Regions from separate parts of the Lysinibacillus sp. FSL P4-0201 genome, predicted to be linked through region 3. Evidence: a T-box and tRNA genes for the amino acid it is inferred to sense, from the RefSeq annotation. Region 3 holds a T-box; the other regions hold tRNA genes.
What was found. The T-box of region 3 lies ahead of trpS (tryptophan--tRNA ligase). A T-box ahead of a tRNA ligase gene usually reads a tRNA of that ligase, here a tRNA-Trp.
Positions count from the first base shown of each region.

Region 1: it has a tRNA-Trp gene. The T-box ahead of trpS (tryptophan--tRNA ligase) is inferred to sense a tRNA for this amino acid. The anticodon was not compared.
Region 2: it has a tRNA-Trp gene. The T-box ahead of trpS (tryptophan--tRNA ligase) is inferred to sense a tRNA for this amino acid. The anticodon was not compared.

Region 1 covers NZ_CP151995.1:274,007-284,511, forward strand. Annotated here, with positions in the region: gene MKY76_RS01270 (SLC13 family permease) at 1-1,420, shown strand, start outside; rRNA gene MKY76_RS01275 (16S ribosomal RNA) at 1,809-3,360, shown strand; rRNA gene MKY76_RS01280 (23S ribosomal RNA) at 3,543-6,470, shown strand; rRNA gene rrf (5S ribosomal RNA) at 6,541-6,656, shown strand; tRNA gene MKY76_RS01290 (tRNA-Val) at 6,668-6,743, shown strand; tRNA gene MKY76_RS01295 (tRNA-Asp) at 6,748-6,823, shown strand; tRNA gene MKY76_RS01300 (tRNA-Thr) at 6,832-6,907, shown strand; tRNA gene MKY76_RS01305 (tRNA-Tyr) at 6,915-6,998, shown strand; tRNA gene MKY76_RS01310 (tRNA-Trp) at 7,003-7,076, shown strand; tRNA gene MKY76_RS01315 (tRNA-His) at 7,125-7,200, shown strand; tRNA gene MKY76_RS01320 (tRNA-Gln) at 7,210-7,284, shown strand; tRNA gene MKY76_RS01325 (tRNA-Lys) at 7,298-7,370, shown strand; tRNA gene MKY76_RS01330 (tRNA-Arg) at 7,389-7,465, shown strand; tRNA gene MKY76_RS01335 (tRNA-Pro) at 7,481-7,557, shown strand; tRNA gene MKY76_RS01340 (tRNA-Ala) at 7,573-7,648, shown strand; tRNA gene MKY76_RS01345 (tRNA-Ser) at 7,662-7,754, shown strand; tRNA gene MKY76_RS01350 (tRNA-Phe) at 7,761-7,836, shown strand; tRNA gene MKY76_RS01355 (tRNA-Gly) at 7,842-7,915, shown strand; tRNA gene MKY76_RS01360 (tRNA-Ile) at 7,920-7,993, shown strand; tRNA gene MKY76_RS01365 (tRNA-Asn) at 8,000-8,076, shown strand; tRNA gene MKY76_RS01370 (tRNA-Glu) at 8,078-8,149, shown strand; gene MKY76_RS01375 (nitric oxide synthase oxygenase) at 8,720-9,766, shown strand; gene MKY76_RS01380 (hypothetical protein) at 9,816-10,349, shown strand; gene MKY76_RS01385 (MFS transporter) at 10,411-10,505, opposite strand, start outside.
Region 2 covers NZ_CP151995.1:3,934,078-3,944,582, forward strand. Annotated here, with positions in the region: gene MKY76_RS19845 (S-layer homology domain-containing protein) at 1-2,958, opposite strand, end outside; tRNA gene MKY76_RS19850 (tRNA-Leu) at 3,599-3,679, opposite strand; tRNA gene MKY76_RS19855 (tRNA-Cys) at 3,727-3,800, opposite strand; tRNA gene MKY76_RS19860 (tRNA-Gly) at 3,809-3,883, opposite strand; tRNA gene MKY76_RS19865 (tRNA-Gln) at 3,889-3,963, opposite strand; tRNA gene MKY76_RS19870 (tRNA-His) at 3,968-4,043, opposite strand; tRNA gene MKY76_RS19875 (tRNA-His) at 4,079-4,154, opposite strand; tRNA gene MKY76_RS19880 (tRNA-Trp) at 4,167-4,240, opposite strand; tRNA gene MKY76_RS19885 (tRNA-Tyr) at 4,254-4,337, opposite strand; tRNA gene MKY76_RS19890 (tRNA-Thr) at 4,347-4,422, opposite strand; tRNA gene MKY76_RS19895 (tRNA-Phe) at 4,435-4,507, opposite strand; tRNA gene MKY76_RS19900 (tRNA-Asp) at 4,523-4,598, opposite strand; tRNA gene MKY76_RS19905 (tRNA-Met) at 4,602-4,676, opposite strand; tRNA gene MKY76_RS19910 (tRNA-Val) at 4,703-4,778, opposite strand; tRNA gene MKY76_RS19915 (tRNA-Glu) at 4,794-4,868, opposite strand; tRNA gene MKY76_RS19920 (tRNA-Ser) at 4,893-4,984, opposite strand; tRNA gene MKY76_RS19925 (tRNA-Asn) at 4,990-5,066, opposite strand; rRNA gene rrf (5S ribosomal RNA) at 5,083-5,198, opposite strand; rRNA gene MKY76_RS19935 (23S ribosomal RNA) at 5,311-8,238, opposite strand; rRNA gene MKY76_RS19940 (16S ribosomal RNA) at 8,420-9,971, opposite strand; gene MKY76_RS19945 (nucleotidyltransferase-like protein) at 10,319-10,505, opposite strand, start outside.
Region 3 covers NZ_CP151995.1:809,758-820,262, forward strand. Annotated here, with positions in the region: gene MKY76_RS03830 (AAA family ATPase) at 1-192, shown strand, start outside; gene MKY76_RS03835 (YjzD family protein) at 242-436, opposite strand; gene MKY76_RS03840 (beta-ketoacyl-ACP synthase III) at 902-1,840, shown strand; gene fabF (beta-ketoacyl-ACP synthase II) at 1,871-3,112, shown strand; gene MKY76_RS03850 (hypothetical protein) at 3,219-3,440, shown strand; gene trpS (tryptophan--tRNA ligase) at 3,443-4,432, opposite strand; T-box leader at 4,549-4,770, opposite strand; gene spxA (transcriptional regulator SpxA) at 5,261-5,656, shown strand; gene mecA (adaptor protein MecA) at 6,090-6,758, shown strand; gene MKY76_RS03870 (competence protein CoiA family protein) at 6,952-8,070, shown strand; gene pepF (oligoendopeptidase F) at 8,122-9,939, shown strand; gene MKY76_RS03880 (DsbA family protein) at 10,331-10,505, opposite strand, start outside.

The DNA.
Region 1 (10,505 bases), 540 kb from region 3:
TCTTTCTGGTCTGATGACACTGATTGCGTCCCCAACCAATTTAATTGTCAGTCAGTTATTGGTTGATCGAGGCTATAACAAACTTGGCTTTTTTGAAGTAACTCCTATTGGTATCGTGGGGATGATTGCTGGCATTTCCTATTTAGTACTTGTAAGAAATATTTTATTACCAAAGGATCAAAACCGTACACAGACTAATGAAGGCTATAAACTTTCACCGAAAAAAATTATTAAACAATATGATTTAAATAATCGTCTATTTAAAATCTCCGTTCCTGAGGAGTCACCTATTATTGAAACATCGTTAGCGGAATTAAAACTACCAGCTAAGTATATGCTTTGTATGATGAAAATTCATCGGAAATCACAGGAGGGCATTAATTTACTACCGATGACTTATCAAGAAATGGCAGGACCAACTAGTGTCATTCATGCCAAGGATGAGTTATATGTTCAAGGAGAAATAGAGGATATTCGGCGTTTTGTTGAGGATTATCATCTTGAGATGCAAGGATTAGTTGAAGGAGAAGCCGATGAATTAGTATCGAAGCATCTGGGTATTGCAGAGGTATTGCTTACCCCAAATTCGAGCTTTATCAATGAAACGGTTAGTTCCCTTGGGTTCCGGGAAAAATACAATCTAAATATCATTGGTATTAATCGTAAGGGTGGTTACAAGCTTCAGGATATGGTGTCTCACAAATTAAAATTTGGGGACGCAATATTAGTACAGGGAGCATGGGATGAAATTCTTTTGTTAGCAAGAGAAACGCAAGATGTCGTGGTTGTAGGACAGCCGAAAGAACACGCAAGTGTGGCAGCAGCTACAGGCAAAGCTGGAATTGCGGGGATTATTATGTTATTCATGATTATTTTGATGGCATTTGAAGTTTTCCCTGCTGTCATTTCTGTGATGATTGGTGCTGTACTTATGATTTTAACAGGCTGCTTGAGAAACATGGAAGATGCCTATAGCAATATGAATTTTGAAAGTATTGTGTTAGTGGCTGCCATGTTACCAATGGCGACAGCGTTAGAAAAAACAGGGGGCATGACCATTTTATCTGATGGTATTATTAATGCTTTAGGTGGTTTCGGACCATACGGTGTACTCATAGGAGTTTATATTTTGACAGCTATTTTCGGTCAATTTATTAGTAATACGGCAACTGCTGTATTGTTTGCACCCATTGCAATGAGTGCAGCCATTGCAATGGAGGTTAGTCCCACAACATTTATGATTGCAGTCGCAGTTGCAGCAAGTATGGCATTTGCTACGCCAATTGCTTCCCCTACGAATGCACTGGTAATGACGGCGGGGGGCTATAAATTTATGGATTTCGTAAGAATAGGGGTTCCGTTACAGCTTGTTATGTTTATTGTGATGATGATAGCCATCCCGTTCTTTTTCCCATTTTAAAAACTCGGTTTCTTTACCGAGTTTTTTGTTTTTTAAAAGATCTATTATTTTTTTGTAGGAAATTATGATAAAATTATTTTCTAGTTCATGGTCTAATATTGAACTAGCTTGTGAATAGATTTTATAGTTATTAATATAGGAAGTTTTACTCTGGTAATAAAAATAATAAAGTTTTTTATTAAAAAGTGTTGACCTTTTAAAAATAAGGGTGTAGTATTATACAAGTCGCCAGGGTGACACGCTAAAATAAAGCAAAACATGAACCTTGAAAACTGAACAAGCAAAACGTAATCAATAAAGTTTTAAGTAGCTAGTTTTGCTAGTGAACAAAACAAAAATTTTGGACATCAAACATGATGCCAGCAAAATTTGAGCTAATCAAATTTCTTTTATGGAGAGTTTGATCCTGGCTCAGGACGAACGCTGGCGGCGTGCCTAATACATGCAAGTCGAGCGAACAGAAAAGGAGCTTGCTCCTTTGACGTTAGCGGCGGACGGGTGAGTAACACGTGGGCAACCTACCCTATAGTTTGGGATAACTCCGGGAAACCGGGGCTAATACCGAATAATCTCTTTTGCTTCATGGTGAAAGACTGAAAGACGGTTTCGGCTGTCGCTATAGGATGGGCCCGCGGCGCATTAGCTAGTTGGTGAGGTAACGGCTCACCAAGGCGACGATGCGTAGCCGACCTGAGAGGGTGATCGGCCACACTGGGACTGAGACACGGCCCAGACTCCTACGGGAGGCAGCAGTAGGGAATCTTCCACAATGGGCGAAAGCCTGATGGAGCAACGCCGCGTGAGTGAAGAAGGTTTTCGGATCGTAAAACTCTGTTGTAAGGGAAGAACAAGTACAGTAGTAACTGGCTGTACCTTGACGGTACCTTATTAGAAAGCCACGGCTAACTACGTGCCAGCAGCCGCGGTAATACGTAGGTGGCAAGCGTTGTCCGGAATTATTGGGCGTAAAGCGCGCGCAGGCGGTCCTTTAAGTCTGATGTGAAAGCCCACGGCTCAACCGTGGAGGGTCATTGGAAACTGGGGGACTTGAGTGCAGAAGAGGAAAGTGGAATTCCAAGTGTAGCGGTGAAATGCGTAGAGATTTGGAGGAACACCAGTGGCGAAGGCGACTTTCTGGTCTGTAACTGACGCTGAGGCGCGAAAGCGTGGGGAGCAAACAGGATTAGATACCCTGGTAGTCCACGCCGTAAACGATGAGTGCTAAGTGTTAGGGGGTTTCCGCCCCTTAGTGCTGCAGCTAACGCATTAAGCACTCCGCCTGGGGAGTACGGTCGCAAGACTGAAACTCAAAGGAATTGACGGGGGCCCGCACAAGCGGTGGAGCATGTGGTTTAATTCGAAGCAACGCGAAGAACCTTACCAGGTCTTGACATCCCGTTGACCACTGTAGAGATATAGTTTCCCCTTCGGGGGCAACGGTGACAGGTGGTGCATGGTTGTCGTCAGCTCGTGTCGTGAGATGTTGGGTTAAGTCCCGCAACGAGCGCAACCCTTGATCTTAGTTGCCATCATTTAGTTGGGCACTCTAAGGTGACTGCCGGTGACAAACCGGAGGAAGGTGGGGATGACGTCAAATCATCATGCCCCTTATGACCTGGGCTACACACGTGCTACAATGGACGATACAAACGGTTGCCAACTCGCGAGAGGGAGCTAATCCGATAAAGTCGTTCTCAGTTCGGATTGTAGGCTGCAACTCGCCTACATGAAGCCGGAATCGCTAGTAATCGCGGATCAGCATGCCGCGGTGAATACGTTCCCGGGCCTTGTACACACCGCCCGTCACACCACGAGAGTTTGTAACACCCGAAGTCGGTGAGGTAACCTTTTGGAGCCAGCCGCCGAAGGTGGGATAGATGATTGGGGTGAAGTCGTAACAAGGTAGCCGTATCGGAAGGTGCGGCTGGATCACCTCCTTTCTAAGGATTATTTCGGAATACAAACCTTGGGTTTGTAAGATTACGTTTTGCGTTCAGTTTTGAAGGTTCATTCTATCTGAATGAAACACTTCAAAACTTGTTCTTTGAAAACTGGATAAAACGACATTGAAATTGTAACAAACACATTTATTTTTTAAGTTTTTTTATAGGCTTAATAACTTGGTTAAGTTATTAAGGGCGCACGGCGAATGCCTTGGCACTAGGAGCCGAAGAAGGACGGCACTAACACCGATATGCTTCGGGGAGCTGTAAGTGAGCTTTGATCCGGAGATTTCCGAATGGGGGAACCCACTACGTTTAATCGCGTAGTATCTTGACGTGAATACATAGCGTCTTGAAGGCAGACCCAGGGAACTGAAACATCTAAGTACCTGGAGGAAGAGAAAGAAAAATCGATTCCCTGAGTAGCGGCGAGCGAAACGGGAAGAGCCCAAACCAAGAGGCTTGCCTCTTGGGGTTGTAGGACACTCTATACGGAGTTACAAAAGAGCGAGTTAGATGAAGCGACTTGGAAAGGTCCGCCAGAGCAGGTAAAAGCCCTGTAGTCGAAAGTTCGTTCTCTCCTGAGTGGATCCTGAGTACGGCGGAACACGTGAAATTCCGTCGGAATCCGGGAGGACCATCTCCCAAGGCTAAATACTACCTAGTGACCGATAGTGAACCAGTACCGTGAGGGAAAGGTGAAAAGCACCCCGGAAGGGGAGTGAAAGAGATCCTGAAACCGTGTGCCTACAAGTAGTTAGAGCCCGTTAATGGGTGATAGCGTGCCTTTTGTAGAATGAACCGGCGAGTTACGATTACGTGCAAGGTTAAGCTTTAGAAGGCGGAGCCGCAGCGAAAGCGAGTCTGAATAGGGCGAAATAGTACGTGGTCGTAGACCCGAAACCAGGTGATCTACCCATGTCCAGGGTGAAGGTGAGGTAACACTTACTGGAGGCCCGAACCCACGCACGTTGAAAAGTGCGGGGATGAGGTGTGGGTAGCGGAGAAATTCCAATCGAACTTGGAGATAGCTGGTTCTCTCCGAAATAGCTTTAGGGCTAGCCTCGTGATGAGAATACTGGAGGTAGAGCACTGTTTGGACTAGGGGGCCATCCCGGTTTACCGAATTCAGACAAACTCCGAATGCCAGATATTTATACACGGGAGTCAGACTGCGAGTGATAAGATCCGTAGTCAAAAGGGAAACAGCCCAGACCACCAGCTAAGGTCCCAAAGTAATCGTTAAGTGGAAAAGGATGTGGCGTTGCACAGACAACCAGGATGTTGGCTTAGAAGCAGCCATCATTTAAAGAGTGCGTAATAGCTCACTGGTCGAGTGACGCTGCGCCGAAAATGTATCGGGGCTAAACGATTCACCGAAGCTGTGGATTGACATCTACGATGTCAGTGGTAGGAGAGCGTTCTAAGTGCGTTGAAGTCAGATCGGAAGGACTGGTGGAGCGCTTAGAAGTGAGAATGCCGGTATGAGTAGCGAAAGACGGGTGAGAATCCCGTCCACCGTATGACTAAGGTTTCCTGAGGAAGGCTCGTCCGCTCAGGGTTAGTCGGGACCTAAGCCGAGGCCGATAGGCGTAGGCGATGGACAACAGGTTGATATTCCTGTACCACCTCCTCACCGTTTGAGAAATGGGGGGACGCAGTAGGATAGGGTAAGCGCGCCGTTGGTTGTGCGCGTCCAAGCAGTAAGGCGTGTGTGTAGGCAAATCCGCACACTGTAACGTTGAGCTGTGATGGCGAGTCCGTATGGACGAAGTTCCTGATTTCACACTGCCAAGAAAAGCCTCTATCGAGGTGAGAGGTGCCCGTACCGCAAACCGACACAGGTAGTCGAGGAGAGAATCCTAAGGTGTGCGAGAGAACTCTCGTTAAGGAACTCGGCAAAATGACCCCGTAACTTCGGGAGAAGGGGTGCTCTTGAGCGTGCAAGCGCATGAGAGCCGCAGTGAATAGGCCCAGGCGACTGTTTAGCAAAAACACAGGTCTCTGCAAAACCGTAAGGTGACGTATAGGGGCTGACGCCTGCCCGGTGCTGGAAGGTTAAGAGGAGTGGTTAGCGCAAGCGAAGCTGCGAATTGAAGCCCCAGTAAACGGCGGCCGTAACTATAACGGTCCTAAGGTAGCGAAATTCCTTGTCGGGTAAGTTCCGACCCGCACGAAAGGCGTAACGATCTGGGCACTGTCTCAACGAGAGACTCGGTGAAATTATAGTACCTGTGAAGATGCAGGTTACCCGCGACAGGACGGAAAGACCCCGTGGAGCTTTACTGTAGCCTGATATTGAATTTTGGTACAACTTGTACAGGATAGGTAGGAGCCAGAGATCTCGGAGCGCCAGCTTCGAAGGAGGCGTCGGTGGGATACTACCCTGGTTGTATTGAAATTCTAACCCATGCCCCTTAGCGGGGCAGGAGACAGTGTCAGGCGGACAGTTTGACTGGGGCGGTCGCCTCCTAAAAGGTAACGGAGGCGCCCAAAGGTTCCCTCAGAATGGTTGGAAATCATTCGTAGAGTGTAAAGGCACAAGGGAGCTTGACTGCGAGACCTACAAGTCGAGCAGGGTCGAAAGACGGGCTTAGTGATCCGGTGGTTCCGCATGGAAGGGCCATCGCTCAACGGATAAAAGCTACCCCGGGGATAACAGGCTTATCTCCCCCAAGAGTCCACATCGACGGGGAGGTTTGGCACCTCGATGTCGGCTCATCGCATCCTGGGGCTGTAGTCGGTCCCAAGGGTTGGGCTGTTCGCCCATTAAAGCGGTACGCGAGCTGGGTTCAGAACGTCGTGAGACAGTTCGGTCCCTATCCGTCGTGGGCGTAGGAAATTTGAGAGGAGCTGTCCTTAGTACGAGAGGACCGGGATGGACACACCGCTGGTGTACCAGTTGTCTTGCCAAAGGCATCGCTGGGTAGCTATGTGTGGACGGGATAAGTGCTGAAAGCATCTAAGCATGAAGCCCCCCTCAAGATGAGATTTCCCATTACGCAAGTAAGTAAGATCCCTCAAAGACGATGAGGTAGATAGGTTCGAGGTGGAAGTGTGGTGACACATGGAGCTGACGAATACTAATCGATCGAGGACTTAACCAAAAAAGTTTGAAACATTCAATGTATCGTTTATCCAGTTTTGAAAGAGCAAATCTTTCAATTAAATACAAAGTCTAGTGATGATGGCAAAGAGGTCACACCCGTTCCCATACCGAACACGGAAGTTAAGCTCTTTAGCGCCGATGGTAGTTGGGGGCTTCCCCCTGTGAGAGTAGGACGTCGCTTCGCTTATTTTTTGTGGAGGATTAGCTCAGCTGGGAGAGCACCTGCCTTACAAGCAGGGGGTCGGCGGTTCGAGCCCGTCATCCTCCACCATTTTGGTCCCGTGGTGTAGCGGTTAACATGCCTGCCTGTCACGCAGGAGATCGCCGGTTCGATCCCGGTCGGGACCGCCATTATTATTGCCGGTGTAGCTCAGTTGGTAGAGCAACTGACTTGTAATCAGTAGGTCGTGGGTTCGACTCCTATCGCCGGCACCATTCCCTTGGAGGGGTAGCGAAGTGGCTAAACGCGGCGGACTGTAAATCCGCTCCTTAGGGTTCGGCGGTTCGAATCCGTCCCCCTCCACCATTTTAGGGGCATAGTTCAACGGTAGAATAGAGGTCTCCAAAACCTTTGGTGTGGGTTCGATTCCTACTGCCCCTGCCAGGTATTGAGGTACTCGTTCATAATACAGCTAATATAATCTATATAGTGGCGATTGTGGCGAAGTGGTTAACGCATCGGATTGTGGTTCCGACATTCGTGGGTTCGATTCCCATCAGTCGCCCCATTTTAAAATTGGGGTATAGCCAGGCGGTAAGGCAACGGATTTTGATTCCGTCATGCCTAGGTTCGAATCCTAGTACCCCAGCCATTTTTAATTTCACGAGCCATTAGCTCAGTTGGTAGAGCATCTGACTTTTAATCAGAGGGTCGAAGGTTCGAGTCCTTCATGGCTCATCATTTTTTAATTAACATGCGCCCGTAGCTCAATTGGATAGAGCGTCTGACTACGGATCAGAAGGTTATGGGTTCGACTCCTGTCGGGCGCGCCAATAAAATCATGTTTACGGAATGTAGCTCAGCTTGGTAGAGCACTTGGTTTGGGACCAAGGGGTCGTAGGTTCGAATCCTGTCATTCCGACCATCTTTCATGATAAATGGGGCCTTAGCTCAGCTGGGAGAGCGCCTGCCTTGCACGCAGGAGGTCAGCGGTTCGATCCCGCTAGGCTCCACCATTGTAATATTTTTGGAGGTATACCCAAGTCTGGCTGAAGGGATCGGTCTTGAAAACCGACAGGCGGGTAACACCGCGCGGGGGTTCGAATCCCTCTACCTCCTCCATTTTTCGGGTCAGTAGCTCAGTTGGTAGAGCATTAGATTGAAGCTCTAAGTGTCGGCGGTTCGATTCCGTCCTGACCCACCATTATTGCGGGTGTAGTTTAATGGTAAAACCTCAGCCTTCCAAGCTGATGTCGTGAGTTCGATTCTCATCACCCGCTCCAAAATGGGCCTATAGCTCAGCTGGTTAGAGCGCACGCCTGATAAGCGTGAGGTCGATGGTTCGAGTCCATTTAGGCCCATATTATTCCGAAGTAGCTCAGTTGGTAGTAGCACCTGACTGTTAATCAGGTTGTCGCAGGTTCGAGTCCTGCCTTCGGAGCCACGGCCCGTTGGTCAAGTGGTTAAGACACCGCCCTTTCACGGCGGTAACACGGGTTCGAATCCCGTACGGGTCATCAAGCATGTAGCACAGATGTGTGTTACATGCTTTTTTCTATTCTCCTGTTCGTTAAACGATAAAAGATAATGCAATAGCAGAAAAAGATCTATTTGCAAGGTGAGGGACTGAATTTCATTCCCCTAGCATCTTACTATGGGCTCCTATAAACCGTTTCACTTACCACGTACACTTCCATGGTCAATACTTTTGTGAAGGCTGCTTGACTTCTCTAGTATAGCGATACAGGCGAAATCCTGCCCAGAGAATTTGTGAAACTGGTTCTGCTCTATGCGAAAGCGAAGCACCAGCAGCAAGTAAGTAGCCCAGAACGAATAGCTTTTTCACCATTTACAAAAATTCTATTGATTTCTTTGTTCTACAACCCCCTGAAAAAGGCTACATGACTACTGTAGCCTTTTTATAATAATTAATATCTTTCTCCCTTACATTCTCTTACGAAAGAGAGTCTATAGAGTAAATATGAACAAACTATTTCATATATAAAATATGTATGTTTTTTCAATTACTATTTTCATGGTGCTTGTTGTTTTGTTCCTCTAATATGAGGATAAGTGGAGGAATCGATATGAATATACAGGAGATACAGCAATTTTTAAGTCTATATCAGACAGAACAAAATGAATCAGAACTTTGGTTAAAGAATAGATTACAGGCAGTTAAGGATGCAGGTGAATATCACCCAACAACAGAGGAGCTAGTTTTTGGCGCACGGGTGGCATGGCGAAATAGCAATAAGTGTATTGGACGTCTGTTTTGGCAGTCACTGCATGTGGTAGATGCACGTGATGTTTTAGATGAAAAGGCTATTTTTCAAAAATTACTAGAACATATTGATTATGCGACAAATCATGGGAAAATTCGTCCAACTATAACAGTGTTTGCTTCAGATAGAGTACGGATTTGGAATCATCAACTAATTCGTTATGCAGGCTATGAAACAGATGCAGGCATTATTGGAGATTCACAGTCCATTAAATTTACAAAAGTGTGTGAGTCGTTAGGATGGAGAGGTAAAGGAACTGATTTTGATGTATTACCACTCGTTATACAGGTGGATAATCGTGCTCCTCAAATGTTTGTAATTCCTGAAGAAAATATAGTAGAGGTCTCAATCCGTCATCCAGAGTCAATCGATATGGAGAAATTAGGAATGAAGTGGTATGCCGTACCTATTATTTCGAGTATGCGTTTTCAAATGGCTGGAATTGATTTTCAAGCAGCTCCATTTAACGGCTGGTATATGGGAACAGAGATTGGTGCACGAAATTTAGCAGATCATGATCGTTATAATATGTTACCTGCAATTGCAGAGATTTTTAATCTTGATACAACCAAACAAGCGTCTCTTTGGCGTGATCGTGCTTTAGTAGAACTTAATATTGCTGTTCTTCACTCATTTAAAGAAGATGGTGTGAGCATTGTTGATCATCATACAGCAGCTCAGCAGTTTAAATTGTTTGAGGAGGCAGAAAAATCAACAGGAAGAGAAGTTACAGGCAACTGGACATGGTTAATCCCACCACTTTCCCCTGCCACAACTCATATATTCCATAAACCCTATGTAAATATTTATCATACACCAAATTATTTTTATCAAAAACCATGCTATTAGTGTAAAAGAATTGTTTACTTTCGATACTTTTGATGAGAGAGGGCTTACTATGTTAGATCAGCAAATTCCCAATATCCCATGGAGACAATTGACGACACCTTATGGTAGAGGTACAGCCATTCCTAAGCTGATAGAACAGGAGCAATACACACAGCTAGCTGAATTAATTGAACATCAAGGAACACTGTGGCAGGTGACACCATGGGTTTTGCTTGTCCTGCTAAAAAAGCTTACTCGTAAAAAATTAGAGGCTGTCTCCTTACAAGAGGTACAGTTATATTTAGCTGTGGCACATGCTATTACCAAGGATTATCTCGACCCAGTCAATACTGTTAAAAATATGCAGGAGCTATTAGACGTCAACTATTTGTGGATAGAAAATGAGGATAATGATGAACAGGAGTGGGAGAAAGAAACGCCAAAGGGCTATGAGGAGCAAGCTTTTGTAGGCTATTACTATTATAGTTATATGCTTTTACAAGAGGCTGTTCCTATTTTTTCTACTATAACAGCTCGTCATAATGAAGCATCAGAATGCCTTGCTGAATTGCTAACATTACTCCGCAATCCGACAATTAAGTAATGTTTAAACACTATAGAAATAGAGCAGATGGAGGAATCTAATCCACCTGCTTTATTTAATTTTAATGCACATACTCATCCTTAGAGGCTCTCATTGAGCAAAAGAAGAGTAACATTGCTACAACGACAAAGAGCCATCCCGCAATATTCCAGCCAC
Region 2 (10,505 bases), 1.5 Mb from region 3:
AAATGAATCCTTAGTTACTGTCGTGGGATCAATATTTGCTGAAAATTTTAGGCGAATGGTTTCCATTTTTCCATCTTGTGAGCTGACCCCATCTTTACCATCTATCGTAACCGTTTCTAGCAATGGGTTATTTACTATTGTATTAGCAACTACTTGTCCAATCTTTTTTGCGATTTTACCTGCTGACGTTCTTTCTACTACAACAACTACCTTACCAGCAGCTGATGAAATTTTACCATCAGGCGGAAGTGTTTCCCAAGAAGATACATCAGCATTTAATGATGGCTTTCCAGCGTCTGCTGCATTCGCATCATCAAAAACTTTAAAAGCAAACTCATTACCTAAATCTACAGGTTCACCAACTGTAATATTTATTTTATCGTTACTGAATGGATCGTCCACTGCCGTAACAGCTAATGGGCTTAAAGATCCGATGCTAACTCGTGTTCTTAAACTCTCTGCATATTGAGTACCATTGTCTGTTACTTTTATAATCGCTACATCAATTTCAGACATCCCATTAGCAAAACCAGAGGAAATCGCAATTGATTTTTCACCATTTCCGTCAGGAAGTATACCCCATTCTAATTGATTGCCTGAAACATCGTATACAGAAATCATATAATCACCTATTGGGGAAGGGAGTTTAACTGTCACTTTGTCTGCCCCAGTAGCATTGTCAGTAACAGTAATATCACTAACTGCTGGCGCATTCGGGAAAGTCGTTGGTACTCCTTTTTCGGCTCTTGTGCTTTCTGTTTTTCCGTTTTCTGTAACTGTTACATAGACTTTATCAAGTCCTAGAGGAAATCCTCCTAGAATCTCTACTATACTAAGTGCAGTTGACGTTGTTACTGAAAAGCTTCCAAGGATATTTCCATTTGTACTTGCATCATACACTTTAATTAATGAACCTACTTGTAATGAAGGTAAAGCAATCATATCCTTGCCTGCTGTCGCGTAATTAACCAATTGTATGTGTGAAGGAGCTTGTGATTGATTTGAACTTTGAACATATACCGTCGTTGATAAACTTGCTGGTATGTTCCCACTTGCTGCATACCGTACTTCATAGTTTCCTGCACCTAAGCCAATAATTTCTGTTGCTAATAAAGGTACATTCGTCCAACTTGTGTCTGTAACTAGTTTATATTGATATTTCTTACTTGCATTTAAACCTGTAATCTTACCATCATTTCCTACTAAAGTTGGAGACACCCCTTGTAAACCCTTTGGTGCTGATGGTGCTACGGGAACTGTTGTATCAATAGACCCGCTACCTGAGTTATCAGATGACGTATCGGATAAATCTGGGTTTTTTGTTCCAGCAACTCGTTCGACATTGCCTTTTACAGAATTATAATTTTGAATTATATCAGCAGGTTTTGAACCTGTTGGAATAACAAGGTTGCCAATTTTGGTTTCTGTTCCTATTGTAACTTTTGTTTCTCTATTAAGTGTTTCAAGATTATTTACTCGACCGATTGTTTGCAGATTTACATTTGCACTTGTCATAAGAGATAGATTAACAATGTCACTTTTACCAGATAATTTAACCTCACCTGTAGTTGTTACTTGTAAAGAAGTTACATTTGAGTTAATGACAACGTCAGTAGCTCCCTGGACAATCAATACTTTAGGAAGCACCACTGAACTTCCAGCAGTTAATATTGCATTGCTATTAACAACAATCTCTCCCACTGTAGATGCTCCAGATGTTTTCGATAGGAAAATAACATCAGCATTTTTATCGACACCCACATCACCCAATTGAAATTCACTGAAAACTACTCTTCCTCTTACTTTAGTTTCATTCGCAGCTATAGGTAAGTTATTCATAGATGCAACCTTTGCTCCAAAAGATTTATATGCATTAGTTTGATTTGCTAGTTGCAAAGTATCATCAATCGTCGTTTTACCTTCCACTTTCAAGAATTCAGAGTAGAAAGAATTCTCAACGCCTTTACCCACATGTAAATCGCCTTTAATGGTGATATTCTTCATTGTGATGTAATCGCTATTTACAATGACAGTAGAATCGATAGTTGCACCTTTTCCATCAAACACAGCATGATTTACATAGGGGTTATTAGTATCAGTACTTGGTGTACCTTTTGCAGTTAATTCAATAGATTGTATTTGTTCAATTTTATTCTCTTTTATAGTTAGTTTTAAGTTGGCACCTTTTAATGTCGCTAGATTACTCGGATTAATCCATTTCTTTTGATCATCTGAAAGTGTATATGTACCTTCAGAAGTCACCAGTGTCTCATCTGTAATATTGGAGATCGTCTCATTCAAATGAACAGGAACAGGTGTTATTTTGTTTTCACTACGGTAAATTAACGCTGCTAGTTGTCCACGAGTCACACTTTTATTAGGCGAAAATGTTGTTGGGGTTGTTCCGGATGTGATTTCATTTTCAATCAATACCCCAACATAATTATTAAACCAATCATCTTGACTCACATCTGTAAAGTTTATTTTTTGTTGAGAATTTTCTGATTTTAAATCATAGGCTAATGAGATAATTTTTGCCATCTGTGCACGAGTCACAGGATCATTCGGTCTGTATTCACCTTCAGATCCCACAATAATTCCTTTATCGGCTAATGCAGCAATATATTTATAGAAACTATGCTTTTCAGAGACATCTTTAAATCCTGGGTTCTTAATATTAGTTGTATCTAAATCTAATGCAAGTGCGATGATTTTTGCAGCATGGGCGCGAGTTAAAGGTTCGTTTGGACGGAAAGTACCATCTTCATAGCCACTTATAATATTACGTGCATGTAAACTATTTACTGCTTCATAAAAGTATGCATTTGACTGTACATCTTTGAATTTAGTTGCAGCTGCGTTAGCATTTGGTATCACTGTCACTAAACTACCTACCACAACAGATGCTGTAACTGTAGATGCTATTATCTTGTTAAAATTTTTATTCTTTTTTTTCATAATCTCACATTCTTTCCCTCATTATTGATGGTGACTTATTTACTAATAAATAGTAATTTACGATATATCTTTTTGCATATTTTTTTAAATTGGAATATCTCCCTTTCTTATTATAATTCCACAATGGTTTTTGGGTAGTTATTACCAAATATTTTAGATATATCCTTTTTTACTTTCCATTTTAGAGAAATTAGTCTACCTATCATACAAATGTGGTAAAAATATTTTATAATAAATAGTAAAATTAATATATATAAATTTTGAATTAATAGAACAAAAATTTTAGTTCAACTTCATGCATGACCCATACGTTGTGATTGATGTTTTCATGTTTCATCGATACAAAACATATCTTAATGCCACTTGTTTCTAAGTGAAGGAAGAAACTAAACTCTGTCTTGTCATTTTCTGCTTTTAAGAGGCAAGTACACATTAATTTATCAGTTAACGTTACCATAATGAAGGTAGATTATATTAAATAACTTTAGTTTGCTAATACAGCGCAAAATATAGCTGCTGTAAAGGCAAAAATATGACCCATTCAGTCCCCCGCTCCTTTATCTATGTTTATATACTTTCTATAATTTTTTACAACAAAAAAAGAACCCCTGATATATCAAGGATTCTTCGTTGTAATTGATACCGGTGGTCGGGGTCGAACCGACACTCCAAAGGAACACGATTTTGAGTCGTGCGCGTCTGCCAATTCCGCCACACCGGCATAATGGAGATAAAAAAAATCGGATAAACCGATTAACAGTTAAAATATGGAGGCGGCAACCGGATTTGAACCGGTGATAAGGGTGTTGCAGACCCGTGCCTTACCACTTGGCTATGCCGCCGTCATACATGGAGCGGAAGACGAGGTTCGAACTCGCGACCCCCACCTTGGCAAGGTGGTGTTCTACCACTGAACTACTTCCGCAAAAATGGCTGGGGTACTAGGATTCGAACCTAGGCATGACGGAATCAAAATCCGTTGCCTTACCGCTTGGCTATACCCCAACAATGGGGCGACTGATGGGAATCGAACCCACGAATGCCGGAACCACAATCCGGTGCGTTAACCACTTCGCCACAATCGCCATTGTATTATGATGTTTATTAATTTTATATGAGATGGGGCGACTGATGGGAATCGAACCCACGAATGCCGGAACCACAATCCGGTGCGTTAACCACTTCGCCACAATCGCCATAAAATTAATTGGCAGGGGCAGTAGGAATCGAACCCACACCAAAGGTTTTGGAGACCTCTATTCTACCGTTGAACTATGCCCCTAAAATAATAAAACTGGTGGAGGGGGACGGATTCGAACCGCCGAACCCTAAGGAGCGGATTTACAGTCCGCCGCGTTTAGCCACTTCGCTACCCCTCCGGGAATATCTGGTGCCGGCTATAGGAATCGAACCCACGACCTACTGATTACAAGTCAGTTGCTCTACCTGCTGAGCTAAACCGGCAAAAAAATAAGATGGGTCAGGACGGAATCGAACCGCCGACACTTAGAGCTTCAATCTAATGCTCTACCAACTGAGCTACTGACCCATATTTTAAAATAAATGGCGGTCCCGACCGGGATCGAACCGGCGATCTCCTGCGTGACAGGCAGGCATGTTAACCGCTACACCACGGGACCATTTGGTTGCGGGGGCTGGATTTGAACCAACGACCTTCGGGTTATGAGCCCGACGAGCTACCACTGCTCCACCCCGCGATAATACTATAATATTGTTAAAATAATGGTGGAGGATGACGGGCTCGAACCGCCGACCCTCTGCTTGTAAGGCAGATGCTCTCCCAGCTGAGCTAATCCTCCATCTGGGTATTGAATTGGTGACCCCTACGGGATTCGAACCCGTGTTACCGCCGTGAAAGGGCGGTGTCTTAACCACTTGACCAAGGGGCCATCGTTTGGAACACATCAAAGTGCTGGCGGAGAGTAAGGGATTTGAACCCTTGAGACAGTGTTAACCGCCTACACGATTTCCAATCGTGCTCCTTCGGCCACTCGGACAACTCTCCAAGAATGGCTCCGAAGGCAGGACTCGAACCTGCGACAACCTGATTAACAGTCAGGTGCTACTACCAACTGAGCTACTTCGGAATAATTTTAGTATATAGCCTAGCGACGTCCTACTCTCACAGGGGGAAGCCCCCAACTACCATCGGCGCTAAAGAGCTTAACTTCCGTGTTCGGTATGGGAACGGGTGTGACCTCTTTGCCATCATCACTAGACTATTTGAAAGACAATACTTATTATAACATATCTTATAAAAATTACAAGTATATTCTAATATTTTATTCTTTCAAAACTGGATAAACGGTGCATTGAATGTTTCAAACTTTTTTGGTTAAGTCCTCGATCGATTAGTATTCGTCAGCTCCATGTGTCACCACACTTCCACCTCGAACCTATCTACCTCATCGTCTTTGAGGGATCTTACTTACTTGCGTAATGGGAAATCTCATCTTGAGGGGGGCTTCATGCTTAGATGCTTTCAGCACTTATCCCGTCCACACATAGCTACCCAGCGATGCCTTTGGCAAGACAACTGGTACACCAGCGGTGTGTCCATCCCGGTCCTCTCGTACTAAGGACAGCTCCTCTCAAATTTCCTACGCCCACGACGGATAGGGACCGAACTGTCTCACGACGTTCTGAACCCAGCTCGCGTACCGCTTTAATGGGCGAACAGCCCAACCCTTGGGACCGACTACAGCCCCAGGATGCGATGAGCCGACATCGAGGTGCCAAACCTCCCCGTCGATGTGGACTCTTGGGGGAGATAAGCCTGTTATCCCCGGGGTAGCTTTTATCCGTTGAGCGATGGCCCTTCCATGCGGAACCACCGGATCACTAAGCCCGTCTTTCGACCCTGCTCGACTTGTAGGTCTCGCAGTCAAGCTCCCTTGTGCCTTTACACTCTACGAATGATTTCCAACCATTCTGAGGGAACCTTTGGGCGCCTCCGTTACCTTTTAGGAGGCGACCGCCCCAGTCAAACTGTCCGCCTGACACTGTCTCCTGCCCCGCTAAGGGGCATGGGTTAGAATTTCAATACAACCAGGGTAGTATCCCACCGACGCCTCCTTCGAAGCTGGCGCTCCGAGATCTCTGGCTCCTACCTATCCTGTACAAGTTGTACCAAAATTCAATATCAGGCTACAGTAAAGCTCCACGGGGTCTTTCCGTCCTGTCGCGGGTAACCTGCATCTTCACAGGTACTATAATTTCACCGAGTCTCTCGTTGAGACAGTGCCCAGATCGTTACGCCTTTCGTGCGGGTCGGAACTTACCCGACAAGGAATTTCGCTACCTTAGGACCGTTATAGTTACGGCCGCCGTTTACTGGGGCTTCAATTCGCAGCTTCGCTTGCGCTAACCACTCCTCTTAACCTTCCAGCACCGGGCAGGCGTCAGCCCCTATACGTCACCTTACGGTTTTGCAGAGACCTGTGTTTTTGCTAAACAGTCGCCTGGGCCTATTCACTGCGGCTCTCATGCGCTTGCACGCTCAAGAGCACCCCTTCTCCCGAAGTTACGGGGTCATTTTGCCGAGTTCCTTAACGAGAGTTCTCTCGCACACCTTAGGATTCTCTCCTCGACTACCTGTGTCGGTTTGCGGTACGGGCACCTCTCACCTCGATAGAGGCTTTTCTTGGCAGTGTGAAATCAGGAACTTCGTCCATACGGACTCGCCATCACAGCTCAACGTTACAGTGTGCGGATTTGCCTACACACACGCCTTACTGCTTGGACGCGCACAACCAACGGCGCGCTTACCCTATCCTACTGCGTCCCCCCATTTCTCAAACGGTGAGGAGGTGGTACAGGAATATCAACCTGTTGTCCATCGCCTACGCCTATCGGCCTCGGCTTAGGTCCCGACTAACCCTGAGCGGACGAGCCTTCCTCAGGAAACCTTAGTCATACGGTGGACGGGATTCTCACCCGTCTTTCGCTACTCATACCGGCATTCTCACTTCTAAGCGCTCCACCAGTCCTTCCGATCTGACTTCAACGCACTTAGAACGCTCTCCTACCACTGACATCGTAGATGTCAATCCACAGCTTCGGTGAATCGTTTAGCCCCGATACATTTTCGGCGCAGCGTCACTCGACCAGTGAGCTATTACGCACTCTTTAAATGATGGCTGCTTCTAAGCCAACATCCTGGTTGTCTGTGCAACGCCACATCCTTTTCCACTTAACGATTACTTTGGGACCTTAGCTGGTGGTCTGGGCTGTTTCCCTTTTGACTACGGATCTTATCACTCGCAGTCTGACTCCCGTGTATAAATATCTGGCATTCGGAGTTTGTCTGAATTCGGTAAACCGGGATGGCCCCCTAGTCCAAACAGTGCTCTACCTCCAGTATTCTCATCACGAGGCTAGCCCTAAAGCTATTTCGGAGAGAACCAGCTATCTCCAAGTTCGATTGGAATTTCTCCGCTACCCACACCTCATCCCCGCACTTTTCAACGTGCGTGGGTTCGGGCCTCCAGTAAGTGTTACCTCACCTTCACCCTGGACATGGGTAGATCACCTGGTTTCGGGTCTACGACCACGTACTATTTCGCCCTATTCAGACTCGCTTTCGCTGCGGCTCCGCCTTCTAAAGCTTAACCTCGCACGTAATCGTAACTCGCCGGTTCATTCTACAAAAGGCACGCTATCACCCATTAACGGGCTCTAACTACTTGTAGGCACACGGTTTCAGGATCTCTTTCACTCCCCTTCCGGGGTGCTTTTCACCTTTCCCTCACGGTACTGGTTCACTATCGGTCACTAGGTAGTATTTAGCCTTGGGAGATGGTCCTCCCGGATTCCGACGGAATTTCACGTGTTCCGCCGTACTCAGGATCCACTCAGGAGAGAACGAACTTTCGACTACAGGGCTTTTACCTGCTCTGGCGGACCTTTCCAAGTCGCTTCATCTAACTCGCTCTTTTGTAACTCCGTATAGAGTGTCCTACAACCCCAAGAGGCAAGCCTCTTGGTTTGGGCTCTTCCCGTTTCGCTCGCCGCTACTCAGGGAATCGATTTTTCTTTCTCTTCCTCCAGGTACTTAGATGTTTCAGTTCCCTGGGTCTGCCTTCAAGACGCTATGTATTCACGTCAAGATACTACGCGATTAAACGTAGTGGGTTCCCCCATTCGGAAATCTCCGGATCAAAGCTCACTTACAGCTCCCCGAAGCATATCGGTGTTAGTGCCGTCCTTCTTCGGCTCCTAGTGCCAAGGCATTCGCCGTGCGCCCTTAATAACTTAACCAAGTTATTAAGCCTATAAAAAACTTAAAAAATAAATGTGTTTGTTACAATTTCAATGTCGTTTTATCCAGTTTTCAAAGAACAAGTTTTGAAGTGTTTCATTCAGATAGAATGAACCTTCAAAACTGAACGCAAAACGTAATCTTACAAACCCAAGGTTTGTATTCCGAAATAATCCTTAGAAAGGAGGTGATCCAGCCGCACCTTCCGATACGGCTACCTTGTTACGACTTCACCCCAATCATCTATCCCACCTTCGGCGGCTGGCTCCAAAAGGTTACCTCACCGACTTCGGGTGTTACAAACTCTCGTGGTGTGACGGGCGGTGTGTACAAGGCCCGGGAACGTATTCACCGCGGCATGCTGATCCGCGATTACTAGCGATTCCGGCTTCATGTAGGCGAGTTGCAGCCTACAATCCGAACTGAGAACGACTTTATCGGATTAGCTCCCTCTCGCGAGTTGGCAACCGTTTGTATCGTCCATTGTAGCACGTGTGTAGCCCAGGTCATAAGGGGCATGATGATTTGACGTCATCCCCACCTTCCTCCGGTTTGTCACCGGCAGTCACCTTAGAGTGCCCAACTAAATGATGGCAACTAAGATCAAGGGTTGCGCTCGTTGCGGGACTTAACCCAACATCTCACGACACGAGCTGACGACAACCATGCACCACCTGTCACCGTTGCCCCCGAAGGGGAAACTATATCTCTACAGTGGTCAACGGGATGTCAAGACCTGGTAAGGTTCTTCGCGTTGCTTCGAATTAAACCACATGCTCCACCGCTTGTGCGGGCCCCCGTCAATTCCTTTGAGTTTCAGTCTTGCGACCGTACTCCCCAGGCGGAGTGCTTAATGCGTTAGCTGCAGCACTAAGGGGCGGAAACCCCCTAACACTTAGCACTCATCGTTTACGGCGTGGACTACCAGGGTATCTAATCCTGTTTGCTCCCCACGCTTTCGCGCCTCAGCGTCAGTTACAGACCAGAAAGTCGCCTTCGCCACTGGTGTTCCTCCAAATCTCTACGCATTTCACCGCTACACTTGGAATTCCACTTTCCTCTTCTGCACTCAAGTCCCCCAGTTTCCAATGACCCTCCACGGTTGAGCCGTGGGCTTTCACATCAGACTTAAAGGACCGCCTGCGCGCGCTTTACGCCCAATAATTCCGGACAACGCTTGCCACCTACGTATTACCGCGGCTGCTGGCACGTAGTTAGCCGTGGCTTTCTAATAAGGTACCGTCAAGGTACAGCCAGTTACTACTGTACTTGTTCTTCCCTTACAACAGAGTTTTACGATCCGAAAACCTTCTTCACTCACGCGGCGTTGCTCCATCAGGCTTTCGCCCATTGTGGAAGATTCCCTACTGCTGCCTCCCGTAGGAGTCTGGGCCGTGTCTCAGTCCCAGTGTGGCCGATCACCCTCTCAGGTCGGCTACGCATCGTCGCCTTGGTGAGCCGTTACCTCACCAACTAGCTAATGCGCCGCGGGCCCATCCTATAGCGACAGCCGAAACCGTCTTTCAGTCTTTCACCATGAAGCAAAAGAGATTATTCGGTATTAGCCCCGGTTTCCCGGAGTTATCCCAAACTATAGGGTAGGTTGCCCACGTGTTACTCACCCGTCCGCCGCTAACGTCAAAGGAGCAAGCTCCTTTTCTGTTCGCTCGACTTGCATGTATTAGGCACGCCGCCAGCGTTCGTCCTGAGCCAGGATCAAACTCTCCATAAAAGAAATTTGATTAGCTCAAATTGTTTTGCTGGCATCATGTTTGATGTCCAAAATTTTTGTTTTGTTCACTAGCAAAACTAGCTACTTAAAACTTTATTGATTACGTTTTGTTTGTTCAGTTTTCAAGGTTCATTATTTAAGTCGTTTTTCAGCGACTTCTTTATATTAACATCTCACTCAAAACATGTCAACAACTTTTTAAAAAAGTTTTTTGTGTTTTTCTGAGTTATTCGTTTATGTCTTAGCGACAATTAATATAATACAATACTAAGATATTATTCGTCAACTACTTTTCTAAAAAAATATCGAGGTATTTTTTAGATACCTCGATTACAAGCATACTACAGTCATTGTCCCATTTCTAGAGCATCTTTATTTACCTTGTAATGACGGTGAAATATCCTATCATTTTTCGCTGCAATGGGTTCAATTTGAATATAGCCTTTATCCACTAGATACTCAACAAACACTTCTAAATCCACTGAGTAGTTAACAAGTTCATGATGATCATGTAATTCCTGAATAGTCCACATT
Region 3 (10,505 bases):
GTCGAGCAAGAAGTCATTGATTGGGTAGTAGAGCAAGGTGCAGATGCCCAATTTGGAGCAAGACCACTAAAACGCTTTGTACAGCGACATATCGAAACAGCCGTTGCTAAAGAACTATTACGCGGAGAAGTTTTACCAGAGGAGACGTTGCATGTGAAAATGCATGAGGGTCAATGTGTTGTGGAAAAATAACAGAAAAAACCTGTTCGGCATGAAGCTGAACAGGTTTTTTCTAGCTGAATTAATGATGGTCTGCAGCTTCTGGTGTAGGGTCGTTTGGAATGATTGCTCCAATAATAAAGATAAGGATGGAGAATACAACAGAAACGATTGCCCCAGTTTTGAAATCAAATGGTACACCAAGTACAGAGCTGACTACGTAGTTTAACATAGAAACTAGTAGGAATGACCATATGAACGTTACGATATATTGCATTAATTTCACCTCAACCGAACTTTTTTCATCATAAGGTTTTACTCATATTCATTATCATATCATAACATAAATCAAAAAAAAATGAACCATTTATGTGAAACATGGCGATTTTGTCACAACAAATATGAGATTTAGTATTTTATGTTTAGTAATGTAAAGTATTTAGGAACAGCTCTGAAATAGGGGAATGCGCTCCTAAGCGGGTGAAAAGTGCTCCAAAAGGGAAGAACACCGCTCATACATGATGCAAGGTGCTTTGAAAAATAATGAACAAGCTCAACAAAGTACGATAGATAAAGCTCTAAACAGAATAACCTCATTCCATAAAATTCTTCACTTCTTTATTCAAAGAACACTACCCTCAGCCGCATAAATTTTAAATCATCTTGCGTCATTCCTTTTATATGCGTTATAATTATGACCAGTTACTAATAATTGATAGTAAGAAAGCTGAGGGGTTGCTATATGAACGCTGGTATTATAGGAATAGGCAAATATGTTCCTGAGAAGGTCGTTACAAATTTTGATTTGGAAAAAATCATGGATACTTCTGATGAATGGATTCGTACTCGAACAGGCATTGAAGAACGTCATTTTGCGGCAGATGATCAGGAAACTTCAGATTTGGCAGTAGCTGCTGCAAAAGAAGCTATTGCAAATGCGGGTATTACGCCTGAGGAAATTGGTTTAATTCTTGTAGCAACTGTCACACAGGATCAAACTTTTCCAAGTGTAGCTTGTATGATTCAGGAACAAATCGGAGCAGTAAATGCTGCAGCAATGGATCAAGCAGCAGCATGTGCAGGATTTATATATAGTTTAGTGACAGCAAAGCACTTTGTTGAGGCAAATGCTTATAAATATGTCTTAGTAGTAGGTGTTGAAAAGCTGTCGAAAGTCGTTGATTGGGAAGATCGCAATACAGCTGTATTATTTGGCGATGGTGCCAGTGCAGCTATCATTGGGCAAGTCTCTGAAGGTAGAGGTATTCTATCCTTTGAACTTGGTGCAGATGGTACAGGCGGAAAGAATCTTTATTTAACGAAGCAAGATACAATTGCGATGAATGGTCGTGAAGTGTTTAAATTTGCTGTTCGACAAATGGGTGAATCGGCTGTTAATGTATTAGAGAAAGCGGGATTAACAAAAGAAGACGTTGATTTCCTAGTGCCACATCAGGCAAATATACGTATTATGGAATCTGCACGTGAGCGTTTAGAGCTACCACCAGAAAAAATGTCAAAAACGATTCATAAATACGGAAATACTTCAGCAGCATCTATTGGTATTTCCTTGGTAGATGAGCTCGAAGCAGGTAAGATTAAAGAGGATGATTTATTAGTCCTTGTAGGTTTTGGTGGCGGCTTAACATGGGGTGCCGTAGCCATGAGATGGGGAAAATAAGTAGGAAAAATGCTTGAGGGGAGTAAGACAATGAGTAAAAGACGAGTAGTAATTACAGGAATTGGCGCAGTTACACCACTAGGAAATAGCATCGAAGAAACATGGGCAAACATTAAAGCTGGTAAATCTGGCATTGGTGAGCTGACACGTTTAAATAAAGATCTTTTTGCCGCAAAAATCGCCGCAGAAGTAAAGGACTTTGATATTGAAAAATACATTGATCGTAAAGAAGCACGTAAAATGGATCGCTTCACACAATACGCTTTAGCGGCTTCTATTATGGCAATGGAAGATGCACAGCTAACAATTGATGAAGAGCTAGCTCCACGTGCAGGTGTATGGATTGGTTCTGGTATCGGTGGGATGGAAACATATGAACAACAATTTTTAACATTCCAAGAGCGTGGCGCAAGACGTGTTAGTCCTTTCTTTATCCCAATGATGATTCCTGATATGGCATCGGGCCAAGTCTCTATTCACTTTGGTGCAAAGGGGATTAATTCTTGTTCTGTAACGGCATGTGCTTCAGGCACAAACTCTATTGGTGATGCCTTTAAAGTAATTGAGCGTGGAGATGCTGATGTTATGATTTCTGGTGGTGCTGAATCACCAATCGTAACAATGGCGGTTGCAGGTTTTTGTGCCAATACAGCACTATCATTAAATCAAGATCCACAAGCTGCATGTCGCCCATTCGATAAAAACCGAGATGGCTTTATTATCGGAGAAGGAGCGGGTATTGTCATTTTAGAAGAATATGAACATGCAAAAGCTCGTGGTGCCAAAATCTATGCTGAAGTTTTAGGTTATGGTGCAACTGGGGATGCGCATCACATTACGGCTCCAGCTCCAGAGGGTGAAGGTGCAGCACGTGCGATGACGCAAGCATTAACAGATGGTGGCGTAGAGCCATCACAAGTTGATTATATTAATGCCCATGGTACAAGTACGCCTTATAACGATTTATTCGAAACACAAGCTGTGAAAACTGCTTTTGGTGATCATGCGTATAACCTTGCAATGAGCTCAACAAAATCTATGACGGGTCACTTATTAGGAGCAGCAGGTGGTGTGGAAGCTATTTTCACAGCATTAGCCCTTAAAGAAGGGATTTTACCACCTACAATCAATTTAAAAGATCCTGATCCTGAATGTGATTTAGATTATGTTCCAAACGAAGCAAGAGAAGCAAATATTCAATATGCAATGAGTAATTCTCTTGGTTTTGGTGGTCATAATGCAAGTCTCCTATTCAAAAAATATGAAGCATAATAGATAAACATAAAAAAACGTCAGCCAAATTTAAATGGCTGACGTCTTTTTTTATAGTTTTGTGAATAAATGATAAGTAAGAAGAAATAGAAAGGATGCCATTACTATGTTTCGTCTCTTTTTATTTTTAGTAAGTTATGGCTTAATGATCCTCTCTGTAGGGAATCTCATATTGTATTTAAATTACCGCACACTAGGTTATTCATGGAAGGTTGTTTTCAAATTTATTTTTCAAACAACAGAATTTTATATGGCGGTAGGAGCCTGTATCATCATCTGCGCAGTTGTGCTTGATTTGGGCTTTGATCGATCCTCAGACAAGCCGTAAGTTTAGCGACGTGCGCGACCAAGACCCATAGCATCTTCCATACGTTTTAATGTAGCACTAGCAATCGCATTCGCCTTTTCAGCACCTTCATCTAGAATGACATCTAATTCTGATGATTCTACTAGATGATAGAATTTCTCTTGAATAGGTGTTAGGTGTTCAATTACTGCTGTTGCTACACCCTGCTTGAATCCACCATAACCAATTCCCTCATATTTTTTGACTAAATCTTCAACGGCTACCCCTGAAATAGCTGATTCGATTGTCAATAAATTTGAAACACCTGGTTTATTTTCCACATCAAATGCAACGATGCCGTCAGAGTCAGTTACAGCTGATTTAATTTTTTTCTCAATGTCTTTCGCAGTATCTAATAAGCGAATTGTCGCTTTCGTATTTGGATCTGATTTACTCATTTTCTTTGTTGGCTCTTGTAAGGATTTAATGCGTGCGCCAGCTTTAGGTAATTGAATTTCCGGAATTGTTAAAACATCGCCAAAGCGTTTGTTAAAGCGTTCTGCAAGGTCACGAGTTAGCTCAATATGCTGCTTCTGATCATCGCCGACAGGGACAATATTTGTGTTATAAAGTAGAATGTCTGCAGCCATTAGCGGTGGATATGTTAAAAGAGCAGCAGATACGCTTTCCTTACCATGTGATTTATCTTTGAATTGTGTCATACGTTCTAGCTCACCGATAGACGCAACACATTGTAACATCCATCCTGCCTGAGCATGCGCTGGCACCTCTGATTGAATAAATAATGTCGATTTTTTAGGGTCAATGCCAGTAGCAATGTAGGTAGCAGCAAGCTTACGAATACTTTCTCGTAATTCTTTAGGATCTTGTGCAACAGTGATGGCATGTTGATCAACGATACAATAAATAGCGTTTCCTTCATCTTGTAGTGCCGGGAACTGCTTGAATGCTCCTAAATAGTTCCCTAATGTTACGATACCTGTAGGCTGTACGCCAGAAAAAATAGTTGTCATTAAAAAATTCCTCCTCGAATTCAATTGCTGTAACTTGTGTCACAGCGTTGTCTTCACCTTTCAACTTGGTGATGAAGACAAAAAAACATCATGCGTCCTCATTAGATTTTTTCTAATGAAGGGACGAATGATGTTTGAATCCGCGGTACCACCCAGCTTGCCTAAAAAGGCCACTCAGCTTCGTAACGTGAAGGGACGAGCTTTGCTAATAGCTTCAAGTAGCGTTCACAAAGCTAACTCGGAAGTCCATTCCACATGCATCCACGATCTGTTTACAGCAACCACAGACTCTCTATACGTGAATTAGCATATGTACTACTCTTCGTCAGCGTTTTTCTCAATTTAAATTGTTCAAATTGATTTGATTGCAAAGAATTATATTATAAAGATTCCTTTGTGTAAAGTCAGACTTTTGACGGTGTTTTTTTTCTAGAAAAAATTATATGCTTTTTTTGTTATGTAATTTTGTTATAAATTTATAATTTTTTATTAAAAAATTGTTTGGATGTACACATGGGATTGACAATTTTCTCGATTATTTTTCTTAAATGAGAACAACTGAGATATCTGTTTAGATGTTTAAAATGCTTTAAAAATGGGAATGGTAGTAGTAGCACATAAGTTTGAAGAAAATACATCATATTTGAAAGCTGTATGAATAGACAGAATATTTATGGATAGGTTCAGATTTTTTTATTGGAACTATATTCAAATACAGCTGAGTACTGTATAATGGTACTGTGTATTTTACATTACATTAATTCTAATTTAACACATTGGTTCTGGTTTATAGATAATGATTTTTAAATGAAAGGATGTGTCAGAATGATCGTAACCCTATTTACATCACCAAGTTGTACCTCTTGTCGTAAAGCAAAAGCTTGGTTAGAGGAGCACGAAATTCCATATACAGAACGTAATATATTTTCTGAACCGCTTAGCATAAGTGAAATAAAAAAAATTTTACGAATGACAGAAGATGGAACTGATGAAATCATTTCCACTCGTTCTAAAATATTCCAAAAATTAAATGTGGATGTTGAAAGCTTACCATTACAACGTTTATATGAATTAATTCAGGAATATCCTGGCTTACTACGTAGACCAATCATTTTAGATGAAAAACGTCTGCAGGTTGGCTACAATGAAGATGAAATTCGTCGTTTCTTACCTCGAAAAGTTCGAGCATATCAATTACAAGAAGCGCAACGAATGGTGAATTAAACCTTTCTATTCTGAATAATATATGTAATAGATGTTACAGATGTGGAATACATGTTGTGACATCTTTTTTTTATGTTTTACTTCTGTAAAACCTTCTATATGAAGTATAATAATTAATAGGGAAAAGTCATATATTTCCGTAAAAGTATGTTAAACTTGATTTAAGTTAAATAGTTTACTACAATTTCAATAATTCAAATATCTTCTGTGAAACGGTGTATATCCTTTTCATTTTATGACAGAACAGCATACAATAGAGTTAGAGACAACTGTGAACACAAAAATTCATGTTTACGGTTACTCGATGGTTTTACTGTAGTGTGGTCAAAGGTTGAAAAACAAATGCAGTATGAAGGTTAAAAACAAAGAATAAAAGCATACTAATGAAACAAACTGTTTTTCGACATATGACAGTGAAGGGAGATGAGGTCTAGTGGACATCGAACGTGTAAATGAAAATACACTCAAGCTCTTTATTACGTACAATGATATAGAGGATCGCGGCTATAGTCGTGAAGAAATTTGGTACAATCGAGCAAAGGGTGAACAACTTTTTTGGGATATGATTGATGAAGTAAACACGGAGGATTATTTTGATGTAGAGGGTCCGATTTGGATTCATATCAATGCATCTGAAGTAGGCTTAGAAATCATTGTCACACGTGCACATATTTTAAAAGACGGTGAAACATTAGATGGTCATTCGAATTTTGATGAACACAAAGATATGTTTGCACCATTCGATGAAGTTGGAGAGGATCTTCTTAGCCAACTAACTCAATTTGGTGACATGGATGAGTCAGAATTATTTATGGATACAGACATTTATGTTTATAAATTTAAAGATATTGATGAGTTAATCCCTGTCGCAAAACGAATGACAGACGAATTAGTGGATTCCTCATTATTCAAATATGAAAATTGGTACTATCTAGTTGTTGATTTCGGAAACGCAGATGAGGATTTAAATCGTCATGATAGAAATGCAGTTATCAAGGAATTTTTAACACCATCCAATTTTACAATTCATCGTCTAGAGGAGTACGGTGAAAAGATTATGGAATTCAATTGCTTTGAAACAGTTCGAAAATACTTTGCATAGGCAATGAAATACTAATTATTTTAGACTGTAGTGAAACTCGTAAATGAATCGAGTTTCGCTACAGTCCTTTTTTATGTTTTCAGCATCAAAGAGCTTGAATAAGAGCGCATTTTTAAAATTTCAAGAAAAAGGTGCTTTATTTTTGTTAGTGAAAATCCATTCTATTATAGTTGGCTAAAAAGGAGCTGATACTATGCTGATTGCCTATAACAATCAACAGCAACTATTTCTCCCATATCAATATACGAGGAAAGCTTTACAGCGATATAGGCGGCAAATGAAATTTTATTGCCCTCAATGTTTAGAACAAGTTCAATTGAAAATAGGTAACTATAATATTCCCCACTTTGCTCACTTCACAAAAAATCAATGTTCACAGCTGTTCGCAGAAGGTGAATCTAAAATACATTTACAAGGTAAAGTGCAATTATATGAGTGGCTCCAAAAGCATGGACATCAGGTGAAACTAGAACCATATTTAAAGGAGGTTTCTCAGCGCCCAGATTTGCTTGTTACACTCGATAAGGAGCAGTTTGCAGTTGAATTTCAATGTAGTACTATCTCTCATGAAAAATGGCACCAACGAACAATGGGCTATGAAAGAAACGATATACAAGCAATTTGGCTTTTTCAAACTCCACAAGGCAAAGAAGCTGTCAACGGCATCAGAAAAATTAGAATCTCTCCACTGCTGCAAAAGGCGTTTATAACGACAACGGATTTACCATATTTATTGACGTACAACCCGGTGACAGCCCAGTTTGTTTATTGGACGAATCTTCTTCATGTTCATGGGCATACTTTCATAGGTAAAGTACAGAAAATTTCGGTCGATCTACAACATTTCCCTTTTTATAGACCTCAACGTATTACCCCAGAAGAATTTCAACGCTATTGGCAGCTCTATAAACAGACTTGTAGGCAATTTGCGCATAGTCGTCTTTTACATAGCAAGAAGGGGGCACAAGATCCATTTTTACGTAATTGCTATGAATTAAATCTTTCTCTTACTGCTCTGCCACCATACATTGGTATTCCAGTGAAAGAAGGAGCAGCTATCCCTTTGTTTACGAGCGAGTGGCAAATAATGCTGTTTTATTTTAGTAAACAATTAGGACGTCTTCCATTTGAATTAACAAAGGGGCAGATGGAAAACTTTTTATGTAAGCATCAGCTGGAAGTAACCGAACAAGCACTCAGGGCTATTCAAAATTATGGGTATCTTCTTAAGCGTATGCATCATGAGGATGGTTTACTAGATAATTGTGAGCAAGTCTATGTACATTTATTTGCAATTGCCACAATATACTGAGAAAATATGAGAGTAAAAGGAAAAAAGCACATATAAAGGGGGCTGGCATATATGGCTAGTAACAGTAATCAGGTTTTGGTTCGAAAAGAAGTACCAGAAGAATTAACATGGCGCTTAGAAGACATCTTTGCAACAGATGCAGCTTGGGAAGAGGAATTGAAGGAGGTTGCAGAGCTTGCTAAACAAGCACCTAGCTATGCAGGTACTTTAAATAATGGGGCAGAGGCATTATTAGCAGCTTTACAGTATCATGATCATATATATGAACGTGCAATGAAGCTCTACACATATGCTCATATGCGCTATGATCAAGATACTACAAATAGCTTTTATCAAGATATGAACAGCCGTATTCAAACATTGGCAACGAGTATCTCAGCTGGCCTTTCCTATTTAACGCCAGAAATTCTGTCATTAAGTGAAGAAACGATTGAACGCTACTTAACAGAAAATCAAGACCTAGAACTATATAAGCAATCTTTAAAAGAAATTACAATGGCACGTCCACATGTATTACCAGCCGAACAGGAGGCATTGCTAGCGCAAATGTCTGAGGTGACAGGTACAGCTTCGAATACATTCAGCATGTTAAACAATGCCGATATGGTATTCCCTCATGTGAAAAATGAAGAGGGAGAAGAAGTACAACTTACGCATGGTAATTATATCAAGTTTTTAGAGAGCAAGGATCGCTCTGTACGTGAAGGCGCATTTAAGGCTATGTACGAAACATACGGCAAGTTTAAAAATACGTTCTCGGCTACGCTAACTGGTAATGTAAAGAAGCATAATGTAAGTGCTCGAATTCGTCATTATGAATCTGCACGCCACGCTGCCATGTCTAATAACTTCATTCCTGAAAATGTCTATGATCAGCTGGTGGAAACAATTCATAAGCATTTACCAGCTATGCAACGTTATATTTCGTTGCGTAAGAAATTATTGGGTGTAGACGAATTGCATATGTGGGATTTATTTGCGCCACTAGTTAAAGAGGTGGAAATGAAGGTCTCTTATGATGAAGCGAAAGATATTTTAGTAAAGGCTTTAGCTCCATTAGGGGAGGAATATCAAAGCATCGTTCAAAATGGACTGGATAACCGCTGGGTCGATGTTTTAGAGAATAAAGGGAAGCGTAGTGGAGCCTATTCTTCAGGCGCCTATGGTACGAATCCGTATATTTTAATGAATTGGCAGGATAATGTGAACAATCTATTTACATTAGCACATGAATTTGGCCATAGTGTTCATAGTTATTATTCACGTAACAACCAGCCTTTTGTTTATGGAGACTACTCTATTTTTGTGGCAGAGGTCGCTTCTACTTGCAATGAAGAGTTATTAAATGACTATTTACTGAAAACAATTGATGATCCACAACAAAAAATATACTTATTAAACCATTGGCTAGATGGCTTCAGAAGTACGGTATTCAGACAAACAATGTTTGCAGAGTTCGAACACCTTATTCATCAGATGGATAAGAACGGTGAATCCTTGACAGCAGATCGTTTAACAGAAGTTTACTATGAATTAAACAAAAAGTACTTCGGTGATGATATGGTGGTTGATGAGGAAATAGGCTTAGAATGGGCTCGTATTCCACACTTCTACTATAATTACTATGTTTATCAGTATGCGACTGGTAAATCAGCCGCTACAGCATTGAGTAAACAAATTTTAGAGGAGGGTGCACCAGCTGTAGAACGTTATATTAATAACTTCTTAAAAGCGGGATGCTCTGATTTCCCTATTGAGGTATTAAAGGCAGCAGGCGTTGATATGAACGTAGCTAAGCCAATTGAAGATGCATGTAAAGTATTTGAAGAACGTTTAAATGAATTAGAAAAATTATTGTTAAATAACTAATTAATTGGGCTATAGGAATGTTCCTATAGCCCAATTATTTTTATTAACAGCATAAATTAAAAGGAAAGAATAATGTTTTTTTTTGATTTCTAAATAGTTTAAAAGTGTGCATCTTGGAAAAATACTGTTTGTAATCGCTTTCTATTTGACAAATTTGTGAATCTAGTATTGGTTTCATTGCTAAATATATTATTCCATGATAGAGTAATTCTTGTGAAATAAATCACAAAACAAACATACACCCCTTTGTTTGAACGTGAACATTTCTCCCATCCCCTTTGTGAAAAAGAAGCGTCTCTATCGGTCGAGGATAGAGGCGCTTCTTTGTATTTTGCGTTATCTTGAAAAAGGGACTCCATCATGATGATTGGAGTCCCTTTTGTTTATTTTATTATTTAAGACGCCATAACGTAGCGTGAGTAGTCTGGATTCGTTCGATCTTTTGTTGCAGCATGCGTTTCTTTAGTTCACGCTCTGCTGCTTGCTCTGTTAATGAATAGATAAAAGCTATTTCATTTGTAGAAAGAGTATGGAATTTAGAAAATAAGTCCTCTATTGATGGTAAA